Nitratireductor mangrovi: one gene and its partner. The protein of the gene in region 1 interacts with the protein of each later gene in a pairwise test. Links are inferred from orthologs where the notes say so. Each region holds a gene or a part of one and is shown in the gene's direction. Other genes may lie near its edges.

Region 1 (5,984 bases):
AAACTCTCGCCGTTTTCCTGCGCTTTTTCCGATAAGTCGGCCGGTTCGGGCCATTCCGCCAGCGCGGAAGCGGGCCTTGGCCGCGACGAAATCGGGCACATCAATCCGGGGCGGATTCACCCTTTGGTAACTCCGATTAACTAAATTTAAGAGCATGCGGTCCGCAGAGGCCGCGTGAGCGATTCGTTGGATGAGCCACACAGGGAAATGGTAGCGACATGCGTGCACTGATCTCGTTCCTCGCAGGAGCGGCGGCCCTCTTGGCGGCAGGATCGGCCGGAGCACAAACGGCCACCAAAGTCGGCCAGCACAATGCCTGGGGGACCTATTCGTACCAATCCGGCAACGGCAAGGTCTGCTACGTGCTGTCGGTTCCGACAGAGAAGCAGCCGGCGTCGCTGGATCATGGCGACATCTTCTTTTTCGTCAGCCAGAAGCCGGGGCAGAACGTCGCCTACGAGCCGCAGTTCATCGCGGCCTACAATCTCAAGGAAGACTCCAAGGTGTCGGTGAAGGTCGGCGACCGTTCGTTCTCGCTGTTCACCAAGGGCAAGTCGGCCTGGCTGGAAAACGCCGCCGAGGAGCCTCAGCTGGTTGCGGCGATGAAGGCCGGTTCGGTGATGTCGGTCAACGCGATGTCGGGGCGCGGCAACGAGACCAGCTATTCGTTCTCCCTGAGAGGCATCACGGCGGCACTCAACTCGATCTCCGACTGCAAATAGGATTTCCGGCCGGCGCCGGCGCTTGATCGCGGACGGCTCAGTTCGGCGTCCTCCGCAGATGCGCCAGGCCGGCGAGGATCAGGCCGGCGGCTTCGGCCGCGCGCGCGGCGCTGTCGCTGTCATAGTGGCGCATGATCAGGCCCGGGTCGCGAAAACGCACCGTCATCGCTTCGACCAGAAGCGCGGCTTCGCCCGGGTCACGACCGCCAAGAAGGCCGACCTCGGCACAACGCTGCATGATTGCCTCCAGCTGTGCGTGCAGGCGGTTCAAATGCCGCTCGACGATCTTCATGTTGGCCATGCCCAGCTCGAGATAGGACCGGAACAGGACCGGGTCTTCGGCGTAGCGCGCGCGCTTGAGTTCGTACTGGCGCACGACGAAGCGGACCAGTTGCTCGGCAGGCGGCTGGTCCGAGGCGGCGATCGAGGCCAGTTCCTCCTCGATGGCCGCGAACCAGCGCTCGCCGACCGCTTCCAGCAGGGCCTGCTTGTTCCTGAAAAAGCGGTAGGCGTTCGATTGCGACATGCCGCATTCGGAAGCGATGTCCGAGACCGTCAGCCGCCGGGGGCCGTGGACCTTGATGTGGCGCTCGGTTGCTTCGAGCAACTGCTTGCGGACGGCAGTGGTGTCGGTCTTCGGTCGCGGCAAGAAATCATATCCATCTGCGGGTTCGGCGCCGATAGCGGAGGTACGCATCTCCGAAGGCCTCTTCCGCCGCCTTCTCCTCGAAGCGGATGTACCAGAGGTCGGCCACGAGCACGAACAGCACCATCAGCGCCAGATTGGCCGGCGTGTTGAGCTTCACGGCGAAGCCTGCCAGCGCCAGCGCGAAACCCAGATACATCGGATTGCGGCTGATGGAGAACATTCCGTCGGTCACCAGCACGTCGGGCCGGCGAAAGGTGTGGATATTGGTGTTGGCGCGACGGAAACGGTGCGAGCCGGCGAAGGCGAGACCGAGGCCGGCTGCGACGAGCGGAAGGCCGATCAGATAATTGAACGGCTCCGGCAGCATTCGCCATTCAGGCAGCCCGCGGAAGAGAGCGATCATGACCGCGACGACGATCACGAGCAGGACAGGAGGTATCAGCCATTTCATTTCGAAATCCCCTTCGTTTGAAGTCAATTGTGAAAAATGCCTGCTATTATTATTTATTATGAAACAAGGTTGAGGGCAATCTTGGTGCGTGACGGCAATGCGATCTTCTGATATGGCGCGCCCCTAACTGGAAATCGGCCGCCGCCGACCATATCCTTTCCGCCCATGAGCATTTCGATAGACCTCACCTCTCCGGACCAGCGCGCCGCGCTCGCCCAGCGCCATGGGGCGGGCGACAAGCTGACGCTGATCGGCCTGACCCGGACCGAGCTCGCTGCAACGCTGGTGGAGGCCGGCATCGTGCCGCAGCGCCAGGCCAGGATGCGCGCGCAGCAGCTCTGGCACTGGCTCTATGTACGCGGCGTGTCAGACTTCGCCGACATGACCAACATCTCACGCGAGTTGCGCGCCGAACTGGACCGCAATTTCACGGTGACGCGGCCGGAGATCGTCGAAGAGCAGATCTCCGGTGACGGAACCCGCAAATGGCTGTTCCGCTTTCCGCCGCGCGGCGCCGGGCGGCCGGTCGAGATCGAGACCGTCTACATCCCCGAGGAGGGCCGCGGAACGCTTTGCGTTTCCTCGCAGGTCGGCTGCACGCTCACCTGTTCGTTCTGCCACACCGGCACGCAGAAGCTGGTTCGCAACCTGACCTCTGAAGAGATCCTGTCGCAGCTGCTGACGGCGCGTGACCGGCTGGGCGACTTTCCCGACCGGGAGACCCCGATGGGGGCGATCGTGCCGGCCGAGGGCCGCAAGGTCTCAAACATCGTGATGATGGGCATGGGTGAGCCGCTCTACAATTTCGACAACGTCAAGAAGGCGCTGCTGATCGCCTCGGATGGCGACGGGCTCTCATTGTCGAAGCGCCGCATCACCCTGTCGACGTCGGGCGTGGTGCCGGAAATCTACCGCACCGGCGAGGAAATCGGCGTCATGCTGGCGATCTCGCTGCACGCGGTGCGCGACGATCTGCGCGACATGCTGGTGCCGATCAACAAGAAGTACCCGCTGAAGGACCTGCTCGATGCCTGCCGGGCCTATCCGGGCCTGTCGAATGCGCGGCGTATCACCTTCGAATATGTGATGCTGAAGGACGTCAACGACAGCCTCGCAGACGCCAGGGAACTGGTGCGGCTGCTCAGGGGCATTCCGGCCAAGATCAACCTGATCCCGTTCAACCCGTGGCCAGGCTCCAATTACCAGTGCTCGGACTGGGAGACGATCGAAATCTTCGCCGACTACGTCAACCAGGCCGGCTATGCGTCGCCGATCCGCACGCCGCGCGGCCGCGACATTCTGGCCGCCTGCGGCCAGCTGAAGTCGGAATCGGAGCGGCTGAAGAAGTCCGAGCGCCTGGCGCTCGAGGCGATGATGATCGCCGGGCACGGCGAGGCTTGAGCCAGACTTTTGCGATCCTGATCAGGTTTTCGGCGATCATCTTGGGGTTCGCCGCCGCTGCCCTGGCAGCGAGCGCCTTCCTGCATCTCATCCTCATCGGCCCGGGCGAAATGGCGGCTGGCGAGCCTGCGGGCGCCGGCGCCTATGCCTTCTCGGTGGCGTTCGTGGCGCTTCTGGTCGCCTATTTCGCCTTCATGCCGGCCATCACCGCCATCCTCATCGGCGAGTTCATGCCGCAGCGCGGCTGGCTCTATTATTCGCTGTGCGGCGCGGCGATCTCGGCGGTCGTGTCGGCACTCATCTACGGCGCGCGTATGGACGAAGCCGAAGCGCTGGCCGACAAGCCGCTGCTGTCCTTCATCGGCGCCGGTCTCATCGCCGGGATCGTCTACTGGGCCATCACCGGCCGCAACGCAGGGCGCTGGCGCGAGCCGCCGCGGGCCGACACCGGGCCACCGCCTGCCGGCTGAAACCGACCCGGGTAGGATAATATGCCATCACGGACTATGCTGGACGAGGCGCCAGGCGTAGGGCAACGTCCGCTCTGGCCGGGTGATGGGGGCAAGCGATGACCAAGCCACATGTGCGGCAGGCGTTGGCGGTCCTGCTTGCAGGCCTGTTCCTCGCCATCTCGTCGCCAACGCAAGCCCAGATGATGGGGATACCCACATCGTCGGGCGAAACCAGCGAAGAGGTCGCGCTACCCGATCCGCTGACGCCGGAAGCGATCCGTGCGCTGGTAAGCAGGCTGAGCGACGCAGAGGTCCGCGAGCTTCTGCTCCGGCAACTCGATGTCGTCGCCGAGCGGCAGGCGGCGGAAGCGGCGGCGGAGAGCAACACCGTCGCCGGGGTGCTTGGCAACGCGCTGGTCGGCGTCTGGAACGCGGCGGCCGGCTCGGTGCGCGAATTCCCAACGCTGCTCGGCGATCTGCGTCACGGCTTCGAGACCTTCATCGGAAGAGCCGGTTGGGGCGGACTGGGTGTGCTTCTCCTCACCCTCGCAGGTCTCATCCCGGTCGGCCTTGCCGCGGAAAGGCTGGTCAATCGCCAGACCGCCGCATGGCAGCGGCGCATGACCGAGCAGAGCGAACCGGCAACGCTGCGCGCAACGTTGTCCTTCCTGGGCCGACGCTTGTTCGCCGACGTCATCGGTCTTTTGACTTTTCTTGTCGTTACGCGGGTTCTGGCGCCGCTCGTCGTTTCCGCTGACGCGATACCGCTTGCGCATTCGATCATGGTCAGCTTCGTGGTCCTGCCGCGGCTTGTCGCGGCGCTGTCCCGCTTCCTGTTGGCGCCGAAAAGGGCGGATCTGAGACTGCTCAGTGTCGACGACTGGACCGCCAGCTACCTGCATCGCAGCCAGATAGGGCTCGCGGTGCTCGTCGGCGCGAGCGGCTTCCTCGTCAGCTTCATGAATGCCAACGATGCCGCCGGGGCCGCGACGCAGCTGGGCTTCTGGCTGACGGTCGCGGTATTCGGCTGGTTGCTCGTCATCACCATCCGCGCACGTGCCGGCCTTGCCTCAATGGCGCGCGGCTGGGACCCCGATGTCACGCGCCTGGAGGCGCGCCTTGCGGCAGCCTATCCATATGTCGCCATGGTGCTGATCGTGATCGGCTGGCTCGGGATGGAAATCATCTTCACCCAGGGCCGGACGGATCTGCTGGCCGGCGGCAAGCCTTACCTGACACTCGGGCTCATTCTGATGGCCCCGGCCATGGACACGGCCATTCGCGGCCTCGTGCGGCATCTGGTTCCACCCATGCAGGGCGAGGGGGCCGTCGCGGAAAAGGCCTGGCAGTCGACCAGGCGCAGCTACGTCCGTATCGGACGTGTCATCGTCTTCGGTATCGTCGTCATGACGATCGCGCGCATGTGGAGCATCGACTTCACCAACCTGGCCTCGGCCGGCGTCGGCATTCGCTTCGCCGCGAGGCTGATCACCGTGGCGATGATCGTCGCCGCCGGCTATCTGGTCTGGGAAGTGCTGACCCTGCTCGTCAACCGCAAGCTTGCCAACGAGATGTCGGCCTCCGGCGTCGATCCCAATGCCGAGGAACTCGGCGGCGAGGGCGGCGGCGCCGGCGGATCGCGGCTTTCCACCATCCTGCCTCTGGCGCGGCTGGCGTTGCAGACGCTGGTCATCGTGCTCACTGTCCTGATCGCGCTCGGCAATCTCGGCATCGACGTCACGCCGTTGCTGGCCGGCGCCGGTATCGTCGGGCTCGCCATCGGTTTCGGTGCCCAGACCCTGGTGCGTGACATCGTCTCGGGCCTGTTCTTCCTGATCGACGACGCTTTCCGCATTGGCGAGTACCTGGTCATCGACAACATCGTTGGCACGGTCGAGAAGATATCGATCCGCTCGCTGCAACTTCGTCACCACGAAGGCGCGGTTCACACCATTCCCTATGGCGAAATCCCGAGGGTCACCAACAATTCGCGCGACTGGGTGATCGTGAAGATGCGTTTCACGGTGCCGTTCGAGACCGACGTCAACAAGATCAAGAAGATCTTCAAGCAGATCGGCAAGGACATCATGGAGCAGCCCTACGCCGGCGACCTGATCCAGACCTTCAAGTCACAAGGCGTCAACAGCGTCGACGATGTCGGCATCGTGGTGCGCGGCAAGTTCATGTCCAAGCCCGGCAAGCAGTGGGTGATCCGCAAGGATATCTACGCGCGGGTGCAGAAGGCGTTCTCGGAAAACGGCATCGAGTTCGCCCGCCGCGAGGTGCGCGTCAGCATTCCCGAGCTTGGC
Region 2 (4,512 bases), 1.6 Mb from region 1 along the record:
TGCCGAATCTATCCCGGTCGGCGGCAGGCATGTGACGCTGGACATGGCGCGCGGCCTTTCGACCAGCGTCGAGACCGCCGAGCGGCTGAAGGTCATGCATGGCTCGGCGCTGCCGAGTGCCGCCGACGACCGTGACATCGTGAATATTCCGCCGGTCGGCGGCGACGATGGTGACGAGCCGCACCAGGTGCCGCGCTCGGTGATGGCGCGCATCATCCGCGCGCGGGTCGAGGAAACACTGGAGATCGTGCGCGAGCGGCTTAGCCGGTCCGGCTACGGCTCGACCGTCGGCAAGCGTGTGGTGCTGACTGGTGGCGCCAGCCAGTTGGCGGGGATGCCGGAGGCGGCGCGTCGCGTGCTCGGGCGCAATGTGCGCATCGGGCGGCCGCTCGGCGTGGCGGGGTTGCCGGAGGCGGCCAAGGGGCCGGCCTTCGCGGCGGCGGTCGGGCTGATGATCTATCCGCAGGTCGCCTCATTCGAAAACAACCGGGTTTCTGGATTTCTGCGCATGCGTTCAACGGGTACGGGCGGGCGGTTCCAGCGCATGGGTCAATGGCTGAGGGACAGCTTCTAACTCCGAGGGTCGAACCTCCAGGCAGCCGCTGCGGCGATGCGGCAAGAAAGGCGAAAAGGACGAGGACATGACTATCAATCTGCAAAAGCCGGACATCACCGAGCTGAAGCCGCGCATCACCGTTTTCGGTGTTGGCGGGGGTGGCGGCAACGCCGTCAACAACATGATCACGGCCGGGCTGCGCGGGGTCGACTTCGTGGTCGCCAACACCGATGCACAAGCGCTGACGATGTCGAAGGCGGAGCGCCTGATCCAACTCGGCGCGCATGTGACCGAGGGGCTTGGTGCCGGGTCGCAGCCGGAAGTTGGCCGCGCGGCGGCGGAGGAGTGCATTGACGAGATCGTCGATCATCTGGCCGGCACGCATATGTGCTTCGTCACCGCCGGCATGGGCGGCGGCACCGGGACCGGTGCGGCTCCTGTCGTTGCGCATGCGGCGCGCGAAAAGGGAATCCTGACCGTCGGCGTCGTCACCAAGCCGTTCCACTTCGAAGGCCAGCGGCGGATGAAGACCGCCGACACCGGCATTGAGGAACTGCAGAAATGCGTCGATACGCTGATCGTCATCCCGAACCAGAACCTCTTCCGCATCGCCAATGACAAGACCACCTTTGCCGACGCCTTCGCGATGGCGGATCAGGTGCTCTATTCCGGCGTGGCCTGCATCACCGACCTGATGGTCAAGGAGGGCCTGATCAATCTCGACTTCGCCGACGTGCGTTCGGTCATGCGCGAGATGGGCAAGGCGATGATGGGCACCGGCGAGGCTTCCGGCGAAGGCCGCGCAATGGCGGCGGCGGAGGCGGCGATTGCCAATCCGCTGCTCGACGAGAGCTCGATGAAGGGTGCGCGCGGGCTGCTGATCTCGATCACCGGTGGCCGCGACCTGACGCTGTTCGAGGTCGACGAGGCGGCAACCCGCATCCGCGAGGAAGTCGACCAGGAGGCCAACATCATCCTCGGTGCGACCTTCGACGAGGATCTCGAAGGCGTGATCCGCGTCTCGGTGGTTGCAACCGGCATCGACAAGAAGGCGTCCGAGATCGCAGCCGCACCGATCGAAATCCGCCACCAGCCCAAAGTCGCGGCGCGGCCGGCAGCGGCGGCACCCGAACCGAAGCCCGCCGCCCAGCCGCAGCCTGCCGTGGCGCTACAAGCCGAAAAGCCGCAGATGCAAGCCGAGATCGACCCGGTCGCCGAGGCTATTCGTGATGCCGAGCGCTCGGCCGGAGAGGCCGCAGGCGAGTTCCGGCCGCAAAGCCGCATCTTCCACGGCGCCCCGGTGGCCGAACAGGCACCAGCCGCGGAGATGCCGCAGGCACGACCGGTCGCGGAGCAGTCGCCGCGCATGCCGCGCGTCGAGGACTTTCCCCCGGTGGCAAAGGCTGAAATGCAGGCGAGTGCCGAGCCGACGTCGTCGGACGAAAAGGGACCGATGGGGCTGCTCAAGCGGCTCACCACGGGTCTTTCCAAGCGTGACGACGAGCCGGTGCGCACGAACGCCGCGCCGCCGCGCGAGCCGCAGTTAGTCAGGCAGGCCGAATCACGGCGCCTTTCCAACCAGGACCCGCAGCTCTACGCGCCGCGAAAGGGGCAACTCGACGACCACGGGCGCCTGACGCCGTCGGCTCGCCCGGCCCAGGAAGACGATCAGTTGGAGATTCCTGCCTTCCTTCGCCGGCAGGCCAACTGACGTGCCCTGACAGGTGCACGACACGGATTGTAACAGGCCGGAGTGACGCTCCGGCCTGCCTTCGTAGAAACTGATGAAAAATCAATGGCTAACCTCGGAAATCTCGCGTGATTTCGGCGTAACACAGAGTAAGAAAGCGTGATTTGGCGACTCTCCGCGTGGCCATTATCTTCGGCCCCGAAAAATCAAAGCGTTGTGCAGGGCTTTCGGGGAATGGGGCGCCTGGGCGTGCGCGGAGAAGAACCGCAGGCAACAACTGGCCAAGCGGTCTCGTACGGGGCGGGGCCATGGGAATAGAATTGCACGAATATCAAACCACCCTCAGATCGCGCACGTGCCTGTCCGGCGTCGGCGTGCATAGCGGCAAGGCGGTGACGATTCACTTCAGTCCGGCGGATGCGGATACTGGAATCGTCTTCAACTGCCAGTCGGCCGATGGTGAGCAGCGCGAAATCCGCGCGCTCGTCTCCGAGATAGGCGCGACCGACCTTTGCACCGTGCTTGGCGATGCAAGCGGCATTCATGTGGCCACCGTCGAGCACCTGATGGCGACGCTGTTCGCACTGGGCGTTGACAACGTCGCGATCGACATCGACGGACCGGAAGTGCCGATCATGGATGGCAGCGGCCAGAGCTTCGTCGAGGCGTTCGAACAGGCCGGCATTGCCGCGCTCTCCGCCAAGCGTCGCTATATCCGGGTGCTGAAGCCGATCCGCATCGAAAAGGGCGGTTCATGGGCGGAGTTCCTGCCGCATGACGGAACCCGCTTCGAGGTCGAGATCGATTTCGAGAGCAAGGCGATTGGTCGCCAGAAATTCACCACCGAGGTAGGGCCGGCAAGCTTCAAGCGCGATATCGCCCGCGCCCGCACCTTCGGGTTCGTCACCGATGTCGAGCGACTTTGGGCGGCCGGCTATGCGCTTGGCTCTTCGCTCGACAATTCCGTCGTGATCGCCGAGGACGACAGCATCGTCAATATTGGCGGGCTGCGCTTCGAGGACGAGTTCGTGCGCCACAAGACGCTCGATGCGATGGGCGACCTGGCGCTTGCCGGTGCCCGCTTCATTGGCTGCTTCCGTTCCTATCGCGGCGGGCACAGCCTCAACGCTTCGGCGCTTCGGTTGCTGCTGTCCGACAGCAGCGCCTTCGAGATCGTGGAGACGGGTCGCCGTGAACGCGGCCGCACGGCGGAACTGGTGGCAGTCAACGCGCCGGTCTATGCGCCCTGGCGGCTCTAACGCGACCGTTGCCACAAAATTGCGCGATTGCGGCGCGATAGCGTTGCCCGAGTGCCGGTGCTGTGTTTAATGGCGGCGGTCAAGTGCCCGCTTTGGGGCCGAGGGACAAGAGCAAAGATGCATTCCGTTCGATCGACGCGGCCAAGAAGCGGCCTTGCCAATGCACTCATCGTGCTGGCGGCGGCGATGACGCCGCTCTCCGTAGCGGGTTGCAGTTCCGACAGGGATCTCGATCTCACGGCCTATGTCGAGGAGATCGAGCCGGCCGACGTTCTCTACAATCAAGGGCTGGCCAATCTCGAGGCCGGCCGGATGAGCGAGGCGATCGCCAAGTTCGAGGCGATCGACCGGCAGCATCCCTATTCCGAATTTGCCCGCCGCTCGATGGTCATGCATGCCTTCGCCAACTATCGGCAAGGCAATTATGTCGATGCCATCAACACCGGCAAGCGTTACGTCTCGCTTTATCCCTACAGCGACGACGCGGCCTATGCGCAGTACATCGTCGGCTTGAGCTATTTCCGCCAGATCCCCGACGTGACCCAGGACCAGAAGGATTCGCGCAACACCATCGAGGCGATGGACGAGGTGATCACGCGTTGGCCTGAATCCGAATATGTCGAGGATGCCAAGGCGAAGAAGCGTTTTGCGCGCGACCAGCTGGCCGGCAAGGAAATGCAGATTGGCCGCTATTACCTCGAACGCCGCGAATACATTGCCGCCATCAAGCGGTTCCGGCTGGTCGTGGAGGCCTACTCGGACACGCGCCATGTCGAGGAGGCGCTGGCGCGGCTGACCGAAAGCTACCTGGCGATGGGGCTGGCTTCGGAAGCGCAGACGGCCGCCGCCGTGCTCGGGCACAACTATCCGGACAGCCAGTGGTACCGTGATTCCTACGCCTTGCTGCAGAGCGGCGGGCTGGAGCCGCGCGAGAACACGGGCTCGTGGCTGTCGAAGGCCGGAGCGGCCATACTGGGCGGCTGACGGCCAGACCTCGCGATGCTGGC

The links. Proteins that work in one complex are often made in the same cells at the same time.
Region 2: the proteins of rlmN (region 1) and ftsZ interact in binary tests that used the Escherichia coli proteins (3 or more experiments, as listed by UniProt). The link is inferred for Nitratireductor mangrovi from one-to-one orthologs.

The regions. Positions count from the first base shown.
Region 1 is NZ_CP042301.2:3,654,538-3,660,521, reverse strand. Bases 1,239-4,105 are described here. They hold rlmN (dual-specificity RNA methyltransferase RlmN), read left to right. Parts: upstream 1,239-1,987; coding sequence 1,988-3,223; downstream 3,224-4,105. Other genes in these bases: FQ775_RS17835 (mechanosensitive ion channel family protein), read left to right, coding at 3,792-4,105; FQ775_RS17840 (hypothetical protein), read left to right, coding at 3,220-3,693; FQ775_RS17850 (methyltransferase family protein), read right to left, coding at 1,376-1,822; FQ775_RS17855 (TetR/AcrR family transcriptional regulator), read right to left, coding at 1,239-1,371. Outside these bases: FQ775_RS17860 (invasion associated locus B family protein), read left to right, coding at 219-722; more of FQ775_RS17855, read right to left, coding at 760-1,238; more of FQ775_RS17835, read left to right, coding at 4,106-5,984.
Region 2 is NZ_CP042301.2:2,049,250-2,053,761, reverse strand. The notes cover bases 1-2,954. They hold ftsZ (cell division protein FtsZ), read left to right. Parts: upstream 1-641; coding sequence 642-2,267; downstream 2,268-2,954. Other genes in these bases: lpxC (UDP-3-O-acyl-N-acetylglucosamine deacetylase), read left to right, coding at 2,555-2,954; ftsA (cell division protein FtsA), read left to right, coding at 1-574. In the rest of the region: more of lpxC, read left to right, coding at 2,955-3,505; FQ775_RS10120 (outer membrane protein assembly factor BamD), read left to right, coding at 3,623-4,489; DNA repair protein RecN, read left to right, coding at 4,505-4,512. UniProt on the Escherichia coli protein: Essential cell division protein that forms a contractile ring structure (Z ring) at the future cell division site. The regulation of the ring assembly controls the timing and the location of cell division.